DNA from 2 places in the Eremococcus coleocola ACS-139-V-Col8 genome. Region 1 is predicted to be linked to the other one. Evidence: predicted binding sites of a transcription regulator. Region 1 holds the regulator's gene; the other holds the start of a gene.
The links. The regulator NrdR, encoded in region 1, represses ribonucleotide reductase genes. The targets are predictions, from matches to a motif close to ACACNATATATNGTGT.

Region 2: the regulator NrdR is predicted to act here: its motif matches at 7,170-7,185, upstream of nrdD (anaerobic ribonucleoside-triphosphate reductase).

Annotation. Positions count from the first base shown of each region.
Region 1 covers NZ_AENN01000015.1:317,183-325,334, reverse strand. The annotation lists gene mutM (DNA-formamidopyrimidine glycosylase) at 74-922, shown strand; gene coaE (dephospho-CoA kinase) at 924-1,526, shown strand; gene nrdR (transcriptional regulator NrdR) at 1,562-2,074, shown strand; gene HMPREF9257_RS05255 (DnaD domain protein) at 2,071-3,477, shown strand; gene dnaI (primosomal protein DnaI) at 3,474-4,403, shown strand; gene thrS (threonine--tRNA ligase) at 5,116-7,071, shown strand; gene HMPREF9257_RS05240 (DUF1002 domain-containing protein) at 7,267-8,152, shown strand, end outside.
Region 2 covers NZ_AENN01000017.1:205,476-213,627, reverse strand. The annotation lists gene HMPREF9257_RS07785 (N-acetylglucosamine kinase) at 1-883, shown strand, start outside; gene HMPREF9257_RS07780 (MurR/RpiR family transcriptional regulator) at 898-1,734, shown strand; gene anmK (anhydro-N-acetylmuramic acid kinase AnmK) at 1,743-2,906, shown strand; gene HMPREF9257_RS07770 (mannose/fructose/sorbose PTS transporter subunit IIA) at 3,169-4,161, shown strand; gene HMPREF9257_RS07765 (PTS mannose/fructose/sorbose transporter subunit IIC) at 4,175-4,987, shown strand; gene HMPREF9257_RS07760 (PTS system mannose/fructose/sorbose family transporter subunit IID) at 5,002-5,919, shown strand; gene HMPREF9257_RS07755 (DUF956 family protein) at 6,055-6,426, shown strand; gene HMPREF9257_RS07750 (PaaI family thioesterase) at 6,562-6,969, opposite strand; gene nrdD (anaerobic ribonucleoside-triphosphate reductase) at 7,195-8,152, shown strand, end outside.

The DNA of each region.
Region 1 (8,152 bases):
ATTTTTGGCTAGTATATTCGCTTTATAGTCATAAATCCAATATAATAGAGAGTAAGATTTAGGAGGGGTGTTTATGCCCGAATTACCAGAAGTTGAAACCAACCGACGAGGCTTGGCCCAGTGTGTGACTGGCTTGACTATCGACCAAGTTGATATTTATTGGCCGCGGATTGTGAAGACAGAGATGGATTTGCTTAAGTGGAGTCAAGAACTACAAGGGCGGACCATTGAGCGGATGGACCGGCGGGCCAAGTATTTGATCTTTGTCTTGAGTCAAGGTCTAGCTTTGGTTTCCCATTTACGGATGGAAGGCAAGTATTTCTACTATCCGGTTGATCAGATTCCTGAAGTAAAAGGGAAACATGTGCATTTGATCATGACCTTTACCGACGGCAGTCAACTCCAATACCAAGATGTGCGTAAGTTTGGCCGCTTTGAACTCATGCCCCAAACAGAATTAGCAGATTATTTTAAGGCGAAGAAGATTGGGCCGGAACCGACACCGGAAAGTTTTAAATTGGATGGCTTTTATGCCAGCTTAGGCAAGATTTCCCGAGCTATAAAGCCAGCCTTGTTAGACCAGAAATTAGTGGCTGGTTTGGGCAATATTTATGTGGATGAGGCTTTATTTCAGGCCCAGATTCATCCCTTGACTCCAGCAAAGGATTTGTCTTATGACCAAGCCAGCCGTTTGCATGCAGCCATTATTGATGTGCTAGCGCGGGCAGTTGAGGCTGGAGGAACAACCATCCGAACCTACTTGAATTCCTTAGGGGAAGCAGGGTCTTTTCAAGTTCAATTGGCTGTCTATGGTCAGACCGATCAGCCTTGTCCCCGTTGTGGTCATCCCATTGAGAAGATGGTGGTGGGGCAACGCGGTACCCATTATTGTCCTATTTGTCAGCCCTTATATGAGGTGTAATATGAAGCAAGTTATTTTAACCGGAGGTATTGCGACAGGAAAGTCGACTGTCTCTAACTATTTACTAGAAAAGGGTTATCCTGTCATTGATACGGATATCCTGTCTCGTCAGGCGGTAGAACCTGGTTCTCAAGGTTTGAGTCAGATTGTGGCTGATTTTGGGCCTCAAGTTTTGACTCCAGAAGGCAACCTAGACCGAGATGCAGTCGCACGGTTAGTTTTTCAAGATTCTAAATGGCGGGACCGTTTGAATCAAATCGTCCATCCCCTAGTCTTTAAAGCGACGAAAGCAGGCTTGGATGACTACCGGCAAGCCGGAGCTGAGCTGGTTTTTGTCGATATGCCTTTGTACTTTGAAGTAGGGGTTAACTATTTGGACCAAGTCAAACCGGATCAAGTCTGGTTAGTCTATGTGGATGAAGACACCCAGTTAAAACGTTTGTTAGATCGCAACCATTATGACCTGGACCATGCCAAGGATCGGATTGCCAGTCAATATCCTATTGAAGAGAAGGCCCAACAAGCTGATGTGGTCATAGATAATCGCGGAATCATTGAAAATACCTTGAAACAAGTTGACCAAGCCTTGACAGAATTAATATAATAGAAGATAAGCAAGCTAAGTAAAGGAGTGAAGTCATGCAGTGTCCTAAGTGTCATGTCCAGAATTCAAAAGTAATTGACTCTAGACCGGCTGATAATGGGCGGTCCATTCGGCGGCGGCGGGAGTGTCTTGAATGTCATTATCGTTTTAATACCTATGAGCGGATTGAGCATGCTCCTTTATTAGTAGTGAAACGCGATGGAACCCGCCAAGAATTTTCCCGGGAAAAATTATTGCGGGGGATTGTTCGAGCGGCTGAAAAGCGGCCGGTGGCCCATGAGCAAATGGCCGAGTTAGCAGCTAAGGTGGAAGAACAAATTCGCGATTGGTCTGACCATGAAATTGAAAGTCGAGACATCGGTGAATTAGTCATGCCTTTATTAATGGAACTCGATGAAGTGGCCTATATTCGTTTCGCTTCTGTTTACCGGGAATTCCAATCTAAGGAAATGTTTTTGAAAGAATTAGAAGAAATGGAAGCCAAATTGGCAGCCAATGAAAAAGATGACCCGAATGGGCCAAAACAAATGGAGTTAGATGTTCAATGAGTCATATCATGCAAGCCAACCAACCCTTTGTGGTGAACCGCCATCATAATTTGACCGTTCAAGACTTGGAAGTTTTGACCCAAGCCTATTTACCCATTATTGGTGCCCAGGCTCAAGCCCTCTATGTCACCTTATTTCAGTTTCAAACGGGCTTAAACCATTTATCCGATTCCTTTATTCATGCCCAACTCTTGGCCCAGTTAAATATGGGACTAGACCAATTTGACCAAGCCCGGATACGTTTAGAAGGGATTGGTTTAATTCAAACCTATCGGGATAAGAGTTCGCAGGGGTCTTACCAAAAACAAACGATTTTATATGTATTACATGAGCCTTTATCTTGGTATGATTTTTTTAATCATCCTTTGTACTCTGCCTTGTTATACAAACAAATTGGTCAGATAGCCTATGATAATTTAGTTCAAGCCCAGGTCGAATACCGGGTGAATGATGAATTATTCACTGAAATTACGACAGCATTTGACCAAGTTTATCATCTGAATCTGTCTCAAACTTGGCACCACCAAGAAAATTCTAGTCAGCTAGCGGCTAAGGAAGCTGAAACTAACACGATTCTTTCTTCAGCTAATTTTGACTATGCCAAGTATTTGAAGTATATGATGGCAGAAGGCATTGACCACAGTGAATTAACCGGTGACCTTAAAGCACAAGTCTTAGGCTTGCATCAACTTTATGCCTTGAATGAAATTGACCTGGTGCGGGTTACCAACTTAGCCACCAATCATTTGAATGGCCGGGTGCAACTGGACCGAATGAAGGAGATAGTCGAACGCCGGCCTGAGTTTAGGAATAAAGGTGCCCAGGGATCTACGGTCCAAAGTCAAAAAAGTTTACAGAAAATTAAACAGAAGTTACACCAAGAGTATCCTAAACTCAATGACAAGGACATTAATATTATGGCCTTATGCCAGGTGATGTCTGTCCAAGACTTCCTGATCAAATCCAAAGAAGCTAAAAAAGGCTTTGCGACCGACCAGGAACATTTTTTTGTCAAGGACTTACAAGAAAAAACTAATTTACCAACGGATAGTTTGAATTTTTTAATTTATTATTTATTAATTATTTCCAAACGGCCTAACTTGTATAAGTCTGACTTGCAGCGGGTGGCTAATGAATGGCAACAAAAGGGTCTCAAAGATATTAGTGATATTTTGGCTTATATTGGCCAAACTAAGAAAGACCAAAGTAAGCTACCTTACCAAGTTTATCAGGGCAATAAAACAGGTAGTTACCGGGAAGTACGGCCTTCATGGATGGATCAAGGTCAGGATGCCGGCAATAATGAAGGTCAGCCCCTGAAGGATCACACGGGTCAAGAAGTGGATGAAGAAACCATTCAAGCCCGCTTAGATAGGTTGTATAAGGAGGACCATCAAGAATGAAATCAATTCAAGATATAATGAAAGATTTACCCGTCCAGGCAAGCAATCGGGCGCGCTACCAGGAACATTTGCGTGATTTGATGGCTTACCCAGCAATCCGCAAATTTTTGCAGGCCAACCAGGACCGGATCAATCAAGATTATTTACAAGCATCTATCTCCAAGCTCAATGAATTTATGACGTCAATGAAAACCTATGAAGCAGCACCGGCGGAAGATAAACCGGCCTTTGTACCAAGTTTGGTTTTAGGGCGTCATTATATTGATGTGGCCTACCATCCGACGGAAGCTTTTCTACAAGCTCGTAAGCAAGCGGAAATGGGCCGGTTATTGAATAATCGGATGATGTCCAAGGATGTCCGTCAGGCAAGCTTGAAAGACATTGAGTGGAATACCCCTGAACGTAAGGCCTTGATGCAAGAAGTGTTGAATTTTGTGGAAGCCTATGAAGCGGGTCAAACTGGCCTTCAGGGTCTATATGTATCAGGACCATTTGGAGTTGGTAAGACTTATATTTTTGGTGCCTTGGCTAACCGTTTGGTTGAAAGTCACCATTCTGTTACCATGATTCACTATCCGACTTTTGTTCAGGATATGAAGGAGGCTATTAATACCAAGAATGTCCAGTCCTTACTGGACAGGGTGAAGCAAGTGGATGTGCTCTTTATTGATGATATCGGTGCCGAAGCGAATACGCCTTGGGTTCGGGATGAAATCCTAAATATTCTCTTGGAATACCGGATGAAAGAGTCCTTACCAACTTTCTTTACCTCTAATTTTAACTTGCGCGAGTTGGAACAACATTTGGCCAATGTGAAGGGTGGCGTTGAAGCCACCAAGGCTGCACGGATTATGGAACGAATTAAATATTTAGCCAAAGAAACCACCCTGTCTGGGGCTAATCGCCGGCAGATGGGACGGTCTTGATAGTCTGTCTAATATATAGAGCTCACCGGAAGGTGGGCTTTTTTTGTGGGGCGGATTGGCTAGATGATGGTTAATAGTGAATTGACGGTGTGAATGAGTATGGATTTGCACTGAATTTTGTCTGGCGGTGTGAATAAAATAGATTGGCATCGTCTTTGTCTACTTAGAGTTGATCATAAACGGCTGCCTGGTTAAACCGGAAAGTTAATCAAGTCGAAAGGAAAGAAAATCTCTGATTTTCTCGATTGTTACTCAGTTATCTAATAATCTATTGACTTAGATGGACTATATGCTGCAATAAAGTATCAGCTACTTATAAAAAAAGCGGAATGATTTACTATGAGCGAGGCCTTTAAAATATACTACCATTCTCTCCAAAATCTCACATTCCCCTTGTTTTTACTAACCTAAGTGTTATAATTAGTGCAAATAAGATTGAAGCCAACGGTTTAGGTTATTTTTTCTAGAGAGAAGTGGGACGGTGCGACACTTCAAGGTAGCTTAGATTTAGACCCCTTCATGATTGTTGCCAGGAACGGAAACAAGTATTGGCGGCCGTGTGAACGCGTTAAGTTCTTTGAGGCTGGTGTGGGCGTGACCCATCACACAGTGAACTTGGGTGGAACCACGTTAGAATGTATGTAACGTCCCTTGCCGTCGGCTGACGGTGAAGGGATTTTTTTATTGGTAATTAAATTTAGGAGGATGCAACATGGCAAAAATTAAACTTACTTTTCCTGATGGAAATCAAAAAGAATTTGATGCGGGCGTAACTATAGAAGACGTAGCGGGATCTATTTCCAATTCTTTGAAAAAAGCAGCATTAGCAGGTAAACTTGATGGTCAAATTATTGACTTTCACCAACCGATTGAACAAGATGGTGCGATTGAAATTATTACCGACAAGTCACCTGAAGCTTTAGACTTATTACGTCATTCAACTGCTCACTTAATGGCCCAAGCCATGAAACGTTTGTATCCTGAAATTCATTTTGGGGTAGGACCTGCTATTGAAAATGGTTTTTACTATGATACTGATAAGCCTGAAGCTTTAACAGACGCTGACCTACCAAAAATCGAAAAAGAAATGAAAAAAATCGTTTCTCAAAATTACCCAATTGAAGGCCGGGTGGTCAGCCGTGAAGAAGCTCTTGATATCTTCCAGGATGATCCTTATAAAGTTGAATTAATCAATGACTTACCAGAAAATGAAGAAATTTCTGTTTATACTCAAGGCGAATTCACCGACCTTTGCCGAGGCGGTCATGTGCCATCCACTGGTAAAATTAAAGCCTTCAAATTATTATCACTAGCGGGTGCATACTGGCGTGGTAACTCTGATAACAAGATGATGCAACGGGTATATGGTACAGCCTTCTTCAAACAAGCTGACCTAGATGCTGAATTAAAACGTCGCGAAGAAGCCAAAGAACGGGACCACCGTAAATTAGGTAAAGAATTAGGCTTATTCATGATTAGCCAAGAAGCTGGTTCTGGGTTACCATTCTGGTTACCAAAAGGTGCGACTATCCGCCGAGTGATTGAACGTTATATTATGGATAAAGAAATTGCCTTAGGCTATGAACACGTCTACACTCCTGTGATGGCTAAGACTGACCTGTATAAAACCTCTGGCCACTGGGCCCACTATAAAGATGATATGTTCCCACCAATGGATATGGGGGACGGCGAAATGTTAGTACTACGTCCAATGAACTGTCCGCATCATATGTTAATTTACAAAAATGAAATTCACTCTTACCGTGAATTACCAATCCGGATTGCGGAATTGGGTATGATGCACCGTTATGAAAAATCAGGTGCCTTATCTGGTTTACAACGGGTGCGTGAAATGACCTTGAATGACTCTCATATTTTTGTCCGTCCTGATCAAATTAAAGACGAATTCAAACGCGTCTTGAACTTAATTGCTGACGTTTATGAAGATTTCAATATTACTGACTATCGTTTCCGTTTATCTTACCGTGACCCTGAAGACAAAGAAAAATACTTTGATGACTACGCAATGTGGGAAAAAGCAGAATCCATGTTAAAAGAAGCCATGGATGAATTGGGCTTAGAATACTTCGAAGCTATAGGTGAAGCTGCCTTCTACGGCCCTAAATTAGACGTTCAATTCAAGACTGCGATTGGTCTAGAAGAAACTATGTCTACTATCCAATTAGACTTCTTATTACCAGAACGGTTCGACTTAACCTATGTGGGTGAAGATGGACAAAATACTCACCGTCCAGTGGTTATCCACCGTGGCGTGGTTTCAACCATGGAACGTTTCGTGGCTTATTTAATCGAAGAATACAAGGGGGCCTTCCCAACTTGGTTGGCACCAGTTCAAGCTATTCTTTTACCAGTATCACCAGAACATCATGGTGACCGGGTGGAAGAAATCTACCATGCTTTACAAGAAGCTGGTTTTCGGGTAGAAATGGACCTAAGGAATGAAAAACTAGGCTACAAGATTCGTGAAGCGCAAACTTCAAAAATCCCTTACCAAATTGTCATTGGGGACCAAGAAGTGGAAGATGGGACCGTCAATATCCGTCGCTATGGCGCTCAAGACTCTAACTCTGTCTCACTGGAAGACTTTATTGCCTTACTAAATGAAGATGTAGCCCGTAAGAGCCGTCCAGCAGCAGACGCAGAATAAAATCTAGTGCGCAAGATTAATAAATTACATTAAAAACTGGGACCCGGTGTGGTCCCAGTTTTTGCTTGACTAAAGCTGTCAGCCATTGGTTGCCTTTTCATTTTTTTCAAATTTGGTCCTTAAATAGTCATGGCTTATTCACAATTAATCGGTATAGTGAAGATAGTCCAAATGGATTTTTGAAAGGATTGAATTATGAAAAAATTAATTAAAGTAGTATCTAGTCTCCTAGTCATGGCGAGCATGTCGCCTCTTGTTTTTGCGGATAAAGTTGCCATTGACCCCATGTTCACCTATGGTGGGTCACTTAACCAAGAACAATTAGTGGAAACGCGGAAGGCCTTAGGGGTCCAAGCGGGTACGGAAGAAATTCCAGTCCAGGTATCCGAATTAAATGGTCTCTTGAATGACACCTATCCTTATAAACAAGTGTATTCATCGACTTATATCACCCCCGCTTCCAACAATGGTCAAGTGACGGTTGAGATTGTTACTCCGAATACCATCACTGATATTACCCCTAACCAATATCAAAATGCGGCCATTACCGCAGGAGCAGTGGATGTCAATATTAAAGTGGCTTCTGCAGTCAAGGTGGATGGTTCTGGCGCTTTAGCCGGAGTTTATAAAGCCTTCCAAGCTTCTGGTCAAACTCTGGATAGCCAGGCTGTTGCAGTTGCCCAAGATGAATTGAATGTTACGTCCTCTATTAACCAAGAACACCAAAATCAGTCAGGCTATTCAGATGAACTCTTGAATGCAGCCATTGCTGAAATTAAGCAAAATGTCCAAACCGAAAAAGATGCCAATGGAGGAACGATTACCCAGGAAGCAGTGCAAAATATTGTGAATAACGTGATAAACAATTATAATTTAGGTGATATCTTATCCAATAATAATATTCAAGACATCCAGAATTATATGACTAATTTCTCCAACCTAGAATTAAGCCAAGCTCAAAAAGATCAACTGGCCCAATTTGGTCAAACCTTGCAAGAACAAGGCGGTCAATTATTAGATAAGGCGAAGACTGCTTGGAATGGTCTAGACGAAGAAACTAAGTCTGGTTTTATGCAAATGT
Region 2 (8,152 bases), on a different contig from region 1:
TGGAGTGGATGGGGGCGGGACCAAGACTAAGTTTGTCCTCTATGATGTAATGGGGATTCCCCTAAAAACCTTTCAAAGTGGGTCTTGCCATTTAATGCAAGTGAGCCAAAATCAGGCCCGTCTCACCTTATATCAAGGCGTGCAAAACTTAATCAAAGATTTAGATATTTCACCGCAAGATTTATTTATCTCTTTAGGTTTAGCTGGTTACGGCAACCAAGTTATGAAGCGGGAACTTGAATTAGTTACAGCATCGGCTTTGTCTCCCTATTCTTATCATTTAGTGAGTGATGCTGAAATTGCCTTATATGGTGCTTTGGGTGGTCAAGACGGAATTATTGTCATTGCGGGTACAGGGTCAATCGCCTATGCCAAAGTCGGCCAAGAAATTTTAAGAGCCGGCGGTTGGGGATATTTCTTTGGCGATGAAGGTTCTTCTTATTGGATTGGCCAGCATTTGTTAGAACTTTTTAGCCAACAGTTGGATGGACGGCTAGAAAAAACGATTCTCCATGACTACTTATGGGATAAGTTTCAGTTGAATGAGCCTCTAGATTTAATTAAATACAGTAATGATCATTTTGTAGGTCATCGTAGTCAAGTTGCTCAACTCGCTAAAGATGCAGCCAAACTCGCTAAAGAAGGTGACCCACATATGCAAGACCTGTTTGAAAAAGCTGGTTTAGAACTGGGACGATTAGTCCAAGCCTTAGCCAGTCATTTTCCTCAGGGTTGTCCTGTCTCAACGGTTGGAGGACTTTGGGAAAGTAAAGACATCTTACGCCAAGCCTTTCAGACTAGTTTGGCGTCGAAATTTCAGTTACAAGCGCCCTTACAAGCGCCTGAATATGGTGCTTATTTAATTGCTAAAGATTTAATTTAGGAAGGATGAGGCTGTTGAGCACAATTTACCGGATTAAACAATCCTATGATCAGTTGACAGAGACGGAAGTTAGAATAGCTGATTTTATTCTAGCTCAACCGAATCAAATCGTTGAGTCATCTTCAGCCGACCTTGCTCATCTAACGAGTACTTCTCCTTCAGCCTGGAATCGTTTTGCCCGCAAATTAGGTTATAGTGGCATTCGTGACTTAAAGATAGCACTCGCTCGTAGTGAACAAGTAAAGAATGATCCTGCTAATATACTAGAAGCCAATGAATCGGTTACGAGTTTAATTCAAAAAGAGGGTCAATTAGTGGAGCAAAGTCTCCAAGGTACCTTATCCTTGTTAAACCAGAGTGACTTAGACCAAGCGATTACTTGGCTAGATCAAGCCCAACGTATCTATATGGTTGGGGTAGGCGGTTCCAGTGTGGTGGTGACAGATTTCTTGCATAAACTAACCCGCATGGGCAAACAAGTAATTCATAATCCAGACCATCATATCCTACTCGCTCAGTTTGCCCATATTAATCAGGATGATGTCTTGTTGGCGGTTTCTTATTCGGGTATGACCAATACAGTGACAGTGGCAGCTGACCAAGCTAAGGCTAAGGGAGCAAAAATAATTGCCGTGACGGGTTTCCATTTGAATTCTTATTTGGCTAAATTGGCTGATTGTTCCTTGTATATTCCAGCCAAGGAAGGTAATATTCGCTTAGGTGCCATTCAATCACGGTTTGCTTCCTTGATTATAACGGATATTTTATACTATGGATTAGTGACCCGGCATTTAGATGAGACTAAGGCCAGTTTACTAGCTAGTCGGGAAATCGTAAATAATATTAAGTGAGGTGACTTATGCTTGCTGCAGGGATTATGTCAGGGACATCCTTAGATGGCATCGATGTGGCTATCTGTGAGATTGAAGGTCTTGACCAAAAGACCCAGGTTAAGCTGCTGGCATTTGATACTATCGCCTTTGAACCACAAACTTTGGCTAACCTAAGCCAGGCATTAAATCGTGACCAAGTGTCCTTGGCTGATATCAGTCGGTTAAATGTTGAATTAGGACAAGTTTTCGGTCAAGCAGTCTTAAGGGTGTGTCAGCAAAATGACTTAGACAGTAAAAACTTAGCTTTTATTGCTTCACATGGTCAAACCCTTTACCATGATACGTCTAATCAAAATAATATCCGCCATACCCTGCAATTAGGGGAGGCCAGTGAAATTGCGGCCTTGTGCCAGTGTCCCGTGATTAGTGATTTTAGGCCCATGGATGTGGCCTTAGGCGGTGCCGGTGCGCCCTTAGTTCCTTATGCTGAATGGGTCTTGTATCAGGATCCAAGTCGGACTCAAGCCTTACAAAATATTGGAGGAATTGGGAATGTAACGATTCTACCTAAGAGTGGGCGTTTATCGGATCTGGTGGCTTTTGACACAGGGCCGGGGAATATGGTGATTAATGAAGCCATGCAAATTTTATTTAATCAGACTTATGATAAGGATGGAAACCGGGCTAGCCAAGGTCAAGTACAAGAAAAATTAGCCCAGCATCTCATGGCGCATCCTTATTTGCAAGCCCCCTTACCTAAATCAACCGGGCGGGAGCTATTTGGTCGAGCCTTCACGCAAGAATTGATTGATGCTTTCCCTCAAATTAGTCCACTTGATTTTATTGCTACAGTAACTTGGTATAGTGCCGCTTGTATTGCTTTTCATTTAGATGGACATATTCCAGCGGTGCCTCAAGTTGACCGATTAATTGTGAGCGGTGGCGGTGCTTATAATCCGCAATTAATCCGGTATCTTAAAGAGCTAATGCCGAAAGTGGAAGTTATTCGGCAAGAAGACTTAGGTTATTCTTCTGAAGCTAAAGAAGCCATTGCCTTTGTGATTTTAGGTAACCAGACCTTCCATGGGCGGCCTTCGAATGTCCCATCGGTAACGGGAGCCAGTCAACCAGCTATCTTGGGCAAGATTACACCGTGGTTAGACCTCTCTAAAACAAAGAAATTTTCATAAAATTTATAGGTAAAGAATGGAAAAGGTAGATGTTTTATATGCCTTTTCTATTCTTTTTTTGTGGAGGTTATCCTTGCCTTTAAACCATGAGTTTTGTTAAAAATAATTAGACAAGTCTTTGTTTTTTTTCTATTAAAATCCTGTTCTAAAGGAAGTTTGCTTGAAAGTGATTGTGAAAAAATTATACTTGTCTGCCTGAGTGGAAGTGCTATAATATGAGAGGAATTATTTATTTCATTATTTAAAAAAAGGAGGTAATTTGATGGTAGGAATTATCATCGCAAGTCACGGTGAATTTGCAGATGGCATTAAGCAATCTGGTTCAATGATTTTTGGTGAACAAGAAAATGTTGAATCAGTTACTTTTATGCCAAATGAAGGACCCGATGATTTGCAAAAGAAATTGTCGGAAGCAATCGACCGGATAGATGGTGACGAAATTCTGTTCTTAGTTGATTTATGGGGCGGCAGTCCCTTCAATCAAGCCAATATTTTATTTGAAAAAGATACAGAAAAACGTGCCATTGTCGCTGGTTTGAACTTGCCAATGTTAATTGAAGCCTATGCCAGTCGGTTCAGTATGAATACGGCCCATGAAGTTGCAAGTGCGATTCTTAAGACAGCGCGCGAAGGAGTTAAGGTAAGACCGGAAGCAATTGATGTGGTTGAGGCTGCCCCAGAAGCAGAAGTGGCTCAAGCTACAACAGCTGAAGGTGAAATTCCAGAAGGCACTGTTCTTGGTGATGGTCAAATTAAATTTGTCCTTGCCCGGATTGATACTCGTCTCTTACATGGTCAAGTTGCAACATCTTGGACAAAGACTACCAATCCAGACCGGATTATTGTGGTGTCTGACCGTGTAGCTCACGATGATTTACGTAAAAAGCTAATCGAACAAGCAGCCCCTGCAGGGGTGCATGCTCACGTTATTCCGGTCGATAAGTTGGTCCAAGTTTATAAGGACCCTCGTTTCGGAGCCACTCGTGCCATGCTTCTGTTCGAAACACCGCAAGATGCATTAGAAGCAGTAGAAAAAGGTGTTGAGATTCCAACGATTAATGTTGGTTCCATGGCCCATTCAACTGGTAAAGTCATGTTGAATAATGTTTTATCCGTTGATCAAGCTGACGTGGATACTTATAAGAAATTAAAAGACTACGGCGTTAAATTCGATGTTCGTAAAGTTCCAGCAGATAAATCAGGCGACTTATTCAAATTAATCGCTGATAAAGCTGGTTCTGGCTTAGCACTTTAGAAGGAGGATTAAAATGGACTTTAATTTACTATCCATTGTCTTAGTTTTAATTGTGGCTTTTTTAGCTGGGATGGAAGGGGTTCTTGACCAATTCCAATTCCATCAACCAATTATTGCTTGTTCTTTAGTTGGCTTAGCTACTGGTCATTTAGCTGAATGTATTATCTTAGGGGGCGCTTTACAATTAATCGCCTTAGGTTGGGCTAATATTGGTGCGGCAATCGCACCCGATGCTGCCTTAGCCTCTGTGGCTTCTGCTATTATTTTTGTTAAAGCGGGCGACTTCTCAGCTGATGGCCGGAATGTGGCCATTGCAGCTGCCATTACCTTAGCAACTGTTGGTTTAGTCTTAACTATGGTTGTACGGACTTTATCTGTGGTGATTGTTCACCAAGCAGACAAAGCGGCTGAAAAAGGTGATTTTAATGGTGTGTCTTTATGGCATTATATTGCTCTAGCATGTCAAGGTCTTCGGATTGCTTTACCTGCAGGTGCCTTGCTCTTCATTCCATCTGCTGCGGTTCAATCAGTTTTAGGTTCATTACCTGTATGGTTTACTTCTGGTATGACGATTGGTGGTGGGTTTGTCGTAGCGGTTGGTTATGCTATGGTTATTAACTTAATGGCAACCCGAGAAGTATGGCCTTTCTTCTTCTTAGGCTTTGCCTTAGCTCCATTAAATGAATTAACTCTAATTGCAACTGGTATTATCGGTCTCTGCTTGGCAATTATCTACTTAAACCTAAGCAAGAATAAAGGTGATGGCGGTAACGGTGGTTCATCTAACTCAGGTGACCCATTAGGCGATATTTTAAATGATTATTAAGGAGGAAAAGACAGATGACTGAAGAAAAACGTATTACTTTATCTAAAGCAGACCGTCGTAGCGTTATGTTACGTTCTCAATTCCTCCAAGGTTCTTGGAATTACGAACGGATGCAAAATGGGGGTTGGGCTTATGCTTTAATCCCAGCGTTAAAGAAATTATATCCACAACATGATGATGCAGTAGCGGCATTAAAACGTCACATGGAATTCTTTAATACTCATCCATACTTAGCTTCGCCAATCTTAGGGGTAACCTTAGCGATTGAAGAGGAAAAAGCAAATGGAGCTGATATTGATGATGCAGCCATCCAAGGGGTTAAAATCGGTATGATGGGTCCGCTAGCAGGTATTGGTGACCCAGTCTTCTGGTTTACCGTACGGCCAATTCTAGGAGCAATTGCCGCTTCTCTAGCAACCGGTGGATCTATTATTGCACCTTTATTCTTCTTTATTGCTTGGAACATTATCCGGATGGCCTTTTTATGGTATACCCAAGAATTAGGCTACAAATCTGGTTCTGAAATTACCAAAGACCTTTCTGGTGGGTTGCTTCAAACGATTACCAAAGGCGCTTCTATCTTAGGTATGTTTATCATGGGTATCTTGGTACAACGTTGGACCTCAATTAACTTCCCAATGGTTGTTTCCCGCGTGCCTTTATCTGAAGGAGCTTATGTTGAGTTCCCTGATGGTGCCGTGGATGGAGGTAAATTACAAGAAATCTTAGGTCAAGTTGCTTCTGGAATGTCTATTTCACCTGAAAAGGTAACGACGCTCCAAAATAACTTAGACCAATTAATTCCTGGTTTCGCAGCCTTACTACTAACCTTTGCATGTATGTGGTTGTTGAAGAAAAATGTTTCTCCAATCATTATTATCTTTGGTTTATTTGCCATTGGTATCTTAGGCCACTTAGTAGGTATCTTCTAGAAACTTCTCTATTCTATAAAAATCTCTTGTCGTCTGACTTCTTGGGTCAGAATGACAAGAGGTTTTCTTTCATTGAGGGATATTTAAATTAAACCAGGCCTATGCTAAAATAAAGCTTAGTAAAGGAGCATGACAATGGTACAATCTCTTAACCGAAAGGTCGATTTTAACACCAAAGCCAATCTTATGTCAGGGGGGGTTGGCAGTAAACATGGCGATATTTTAATTGGGGACCAAGCCTTTGAATTCTATAATGAACGTAATCCGGAATCCTTTCTACAGATTCCTTGGGTCAGTATTGAAAAAGTCAGAGCCCAATTATTCTTTGGCGACCGTTATATTCGAGGCTTCTTTATTGATACAGACCAAGGTGTCAGCTTCAACTTTATTGTGAAGGATGCCGGTAAAAGTTTGAAAGCTATGCGAACTTATTTAGGCAATGAGAAAATTGTCCGCAATGTTCCAGTCTTTTCTTTGAAACGTTTATTTAAACGAGGGCAAAAGTAAATTAAGGCATAAAATAAGCAAATAAATAGGGCGGGACTGGGCAAAAATGCCCAGTCCCGTTTATATACTTAAATATTAGATGTTTTAGCGCAGTGATGATGGTTATAACTGCTTTAAAAGACTGAGTCCTACTAATTAAGGATTAACCGCAATCATGGTCCCCTGGAATTGAAGCACTTGTTTGCCAGAGTCTAAATCAACCACATCGGCTTCTACAACGGAGACTTGCTTGCCCGCTTTAATCACTCGACCGGTGGCCAGAAACCGATCGCTGGCGGCAGGGCGTAACAAATTGACCTTGAACTCAATACTGAGAACCTCACAACCTTCAGGTAACATGGTCAGGGCGGCATACCCAGCGGCCGAATCTGCAATAGAAGTGGTTACACCGGCATGGAGGAAGCCTGTTTGTTGAGTCAAGTTTTCATTTTTTTCTAAATAGATTGAAACTTTTCCTTCCTCAACAGTATCCAATCGTGCCCCCATACTCTTTAAAAAGGTCTGACGATCAAAGGATTCTTGGACGCGTGAAACAATATCCATATTACATATCTCCTTTCGAATATATAGAATTTTAGTTCACAAGTTGAAACTATTGTTATTGTAACTTGTAAGCGTTTTATGGTCAATAAAAAAGTGTTAACCCTGTATAAGGTAAGTTTATAGTTGTAAAACAAAACGCAATCTTGTATTGACATTATTCTCCAGATGAACCACAATATATATGTTATATAAAAATAAAAACACAAGATATAGGGGTTTGCTAAGATGGAATTATTAGATAGAAAAGAAACTTACATGGGCTTAGCTTCAATGCAAGTGATTAAACGGGATAAGCGGCAGGTTGCCTTTGATGCGTCTAAAATTCAAGTGGCCATTGAAAAAGCTGTCACTGAAGTGGAAGGTCAAGTATCAAGCCAACGTTTGGTCGAGATTGAAGCTTTGGTGGCCGAAATTTTGACGACGATTCAAGAACGATTTACACGCGATATTAATATTTATGAAATACAAAGTATTGTTGAACAACACTTACTACAATCAAATATGCCTGAGGTGGCTCATGCCTATATTGACTACCGGGTTAAGCAAGATTTTGCCCGGGCTGATGCCACGAATATTAATCACCGTATCCAGTCTTTATTAGATCAAGATAAGACCGTGGTTAATGAAAATGCCAATAAGGATAGTCGGGTTTTTAATACCAAGCGCGACTTAACCGCTGGGATTACAGCCAAGGCGATTGGCTTACAAATGTTACCGCCCCATGTGGCTAATGCCCACCAAAAGGGTCAAATTCACTACCATGACTTGGATTATCATCCTTACATGCCCATGTCAAATTGTAGTTTAATCGATTTTAAGAATATGTTCGAAAACGGCTTTACGATTGGGAATGCGGAGGTTGAACCACCTAAGTCTATTCAAACGGCAACCGCCCAAATGGCCCAAATCATTGCCAATGTGGCTTCCAGTCAGTATGGTGGAACCTCAGCTAATCGGATTGATGAAGTCTTGGCTCCTTATGCTCAACTGAATTTAGAAAAAAACCGTCAATTAGCGCAAGAATGGATTGACAATCCAGAAAAACAAGAGGAATTTGCGGTAGCTAAGACCAAAAAAGATATTTATGATGCTATGCAGTCTTTAGAGTATGAAATTAATACTTTGTATACTTCACAAGGTCAAACGCCATTTACGACTCTTGGCTTTGGTTTAGGAACCTCTT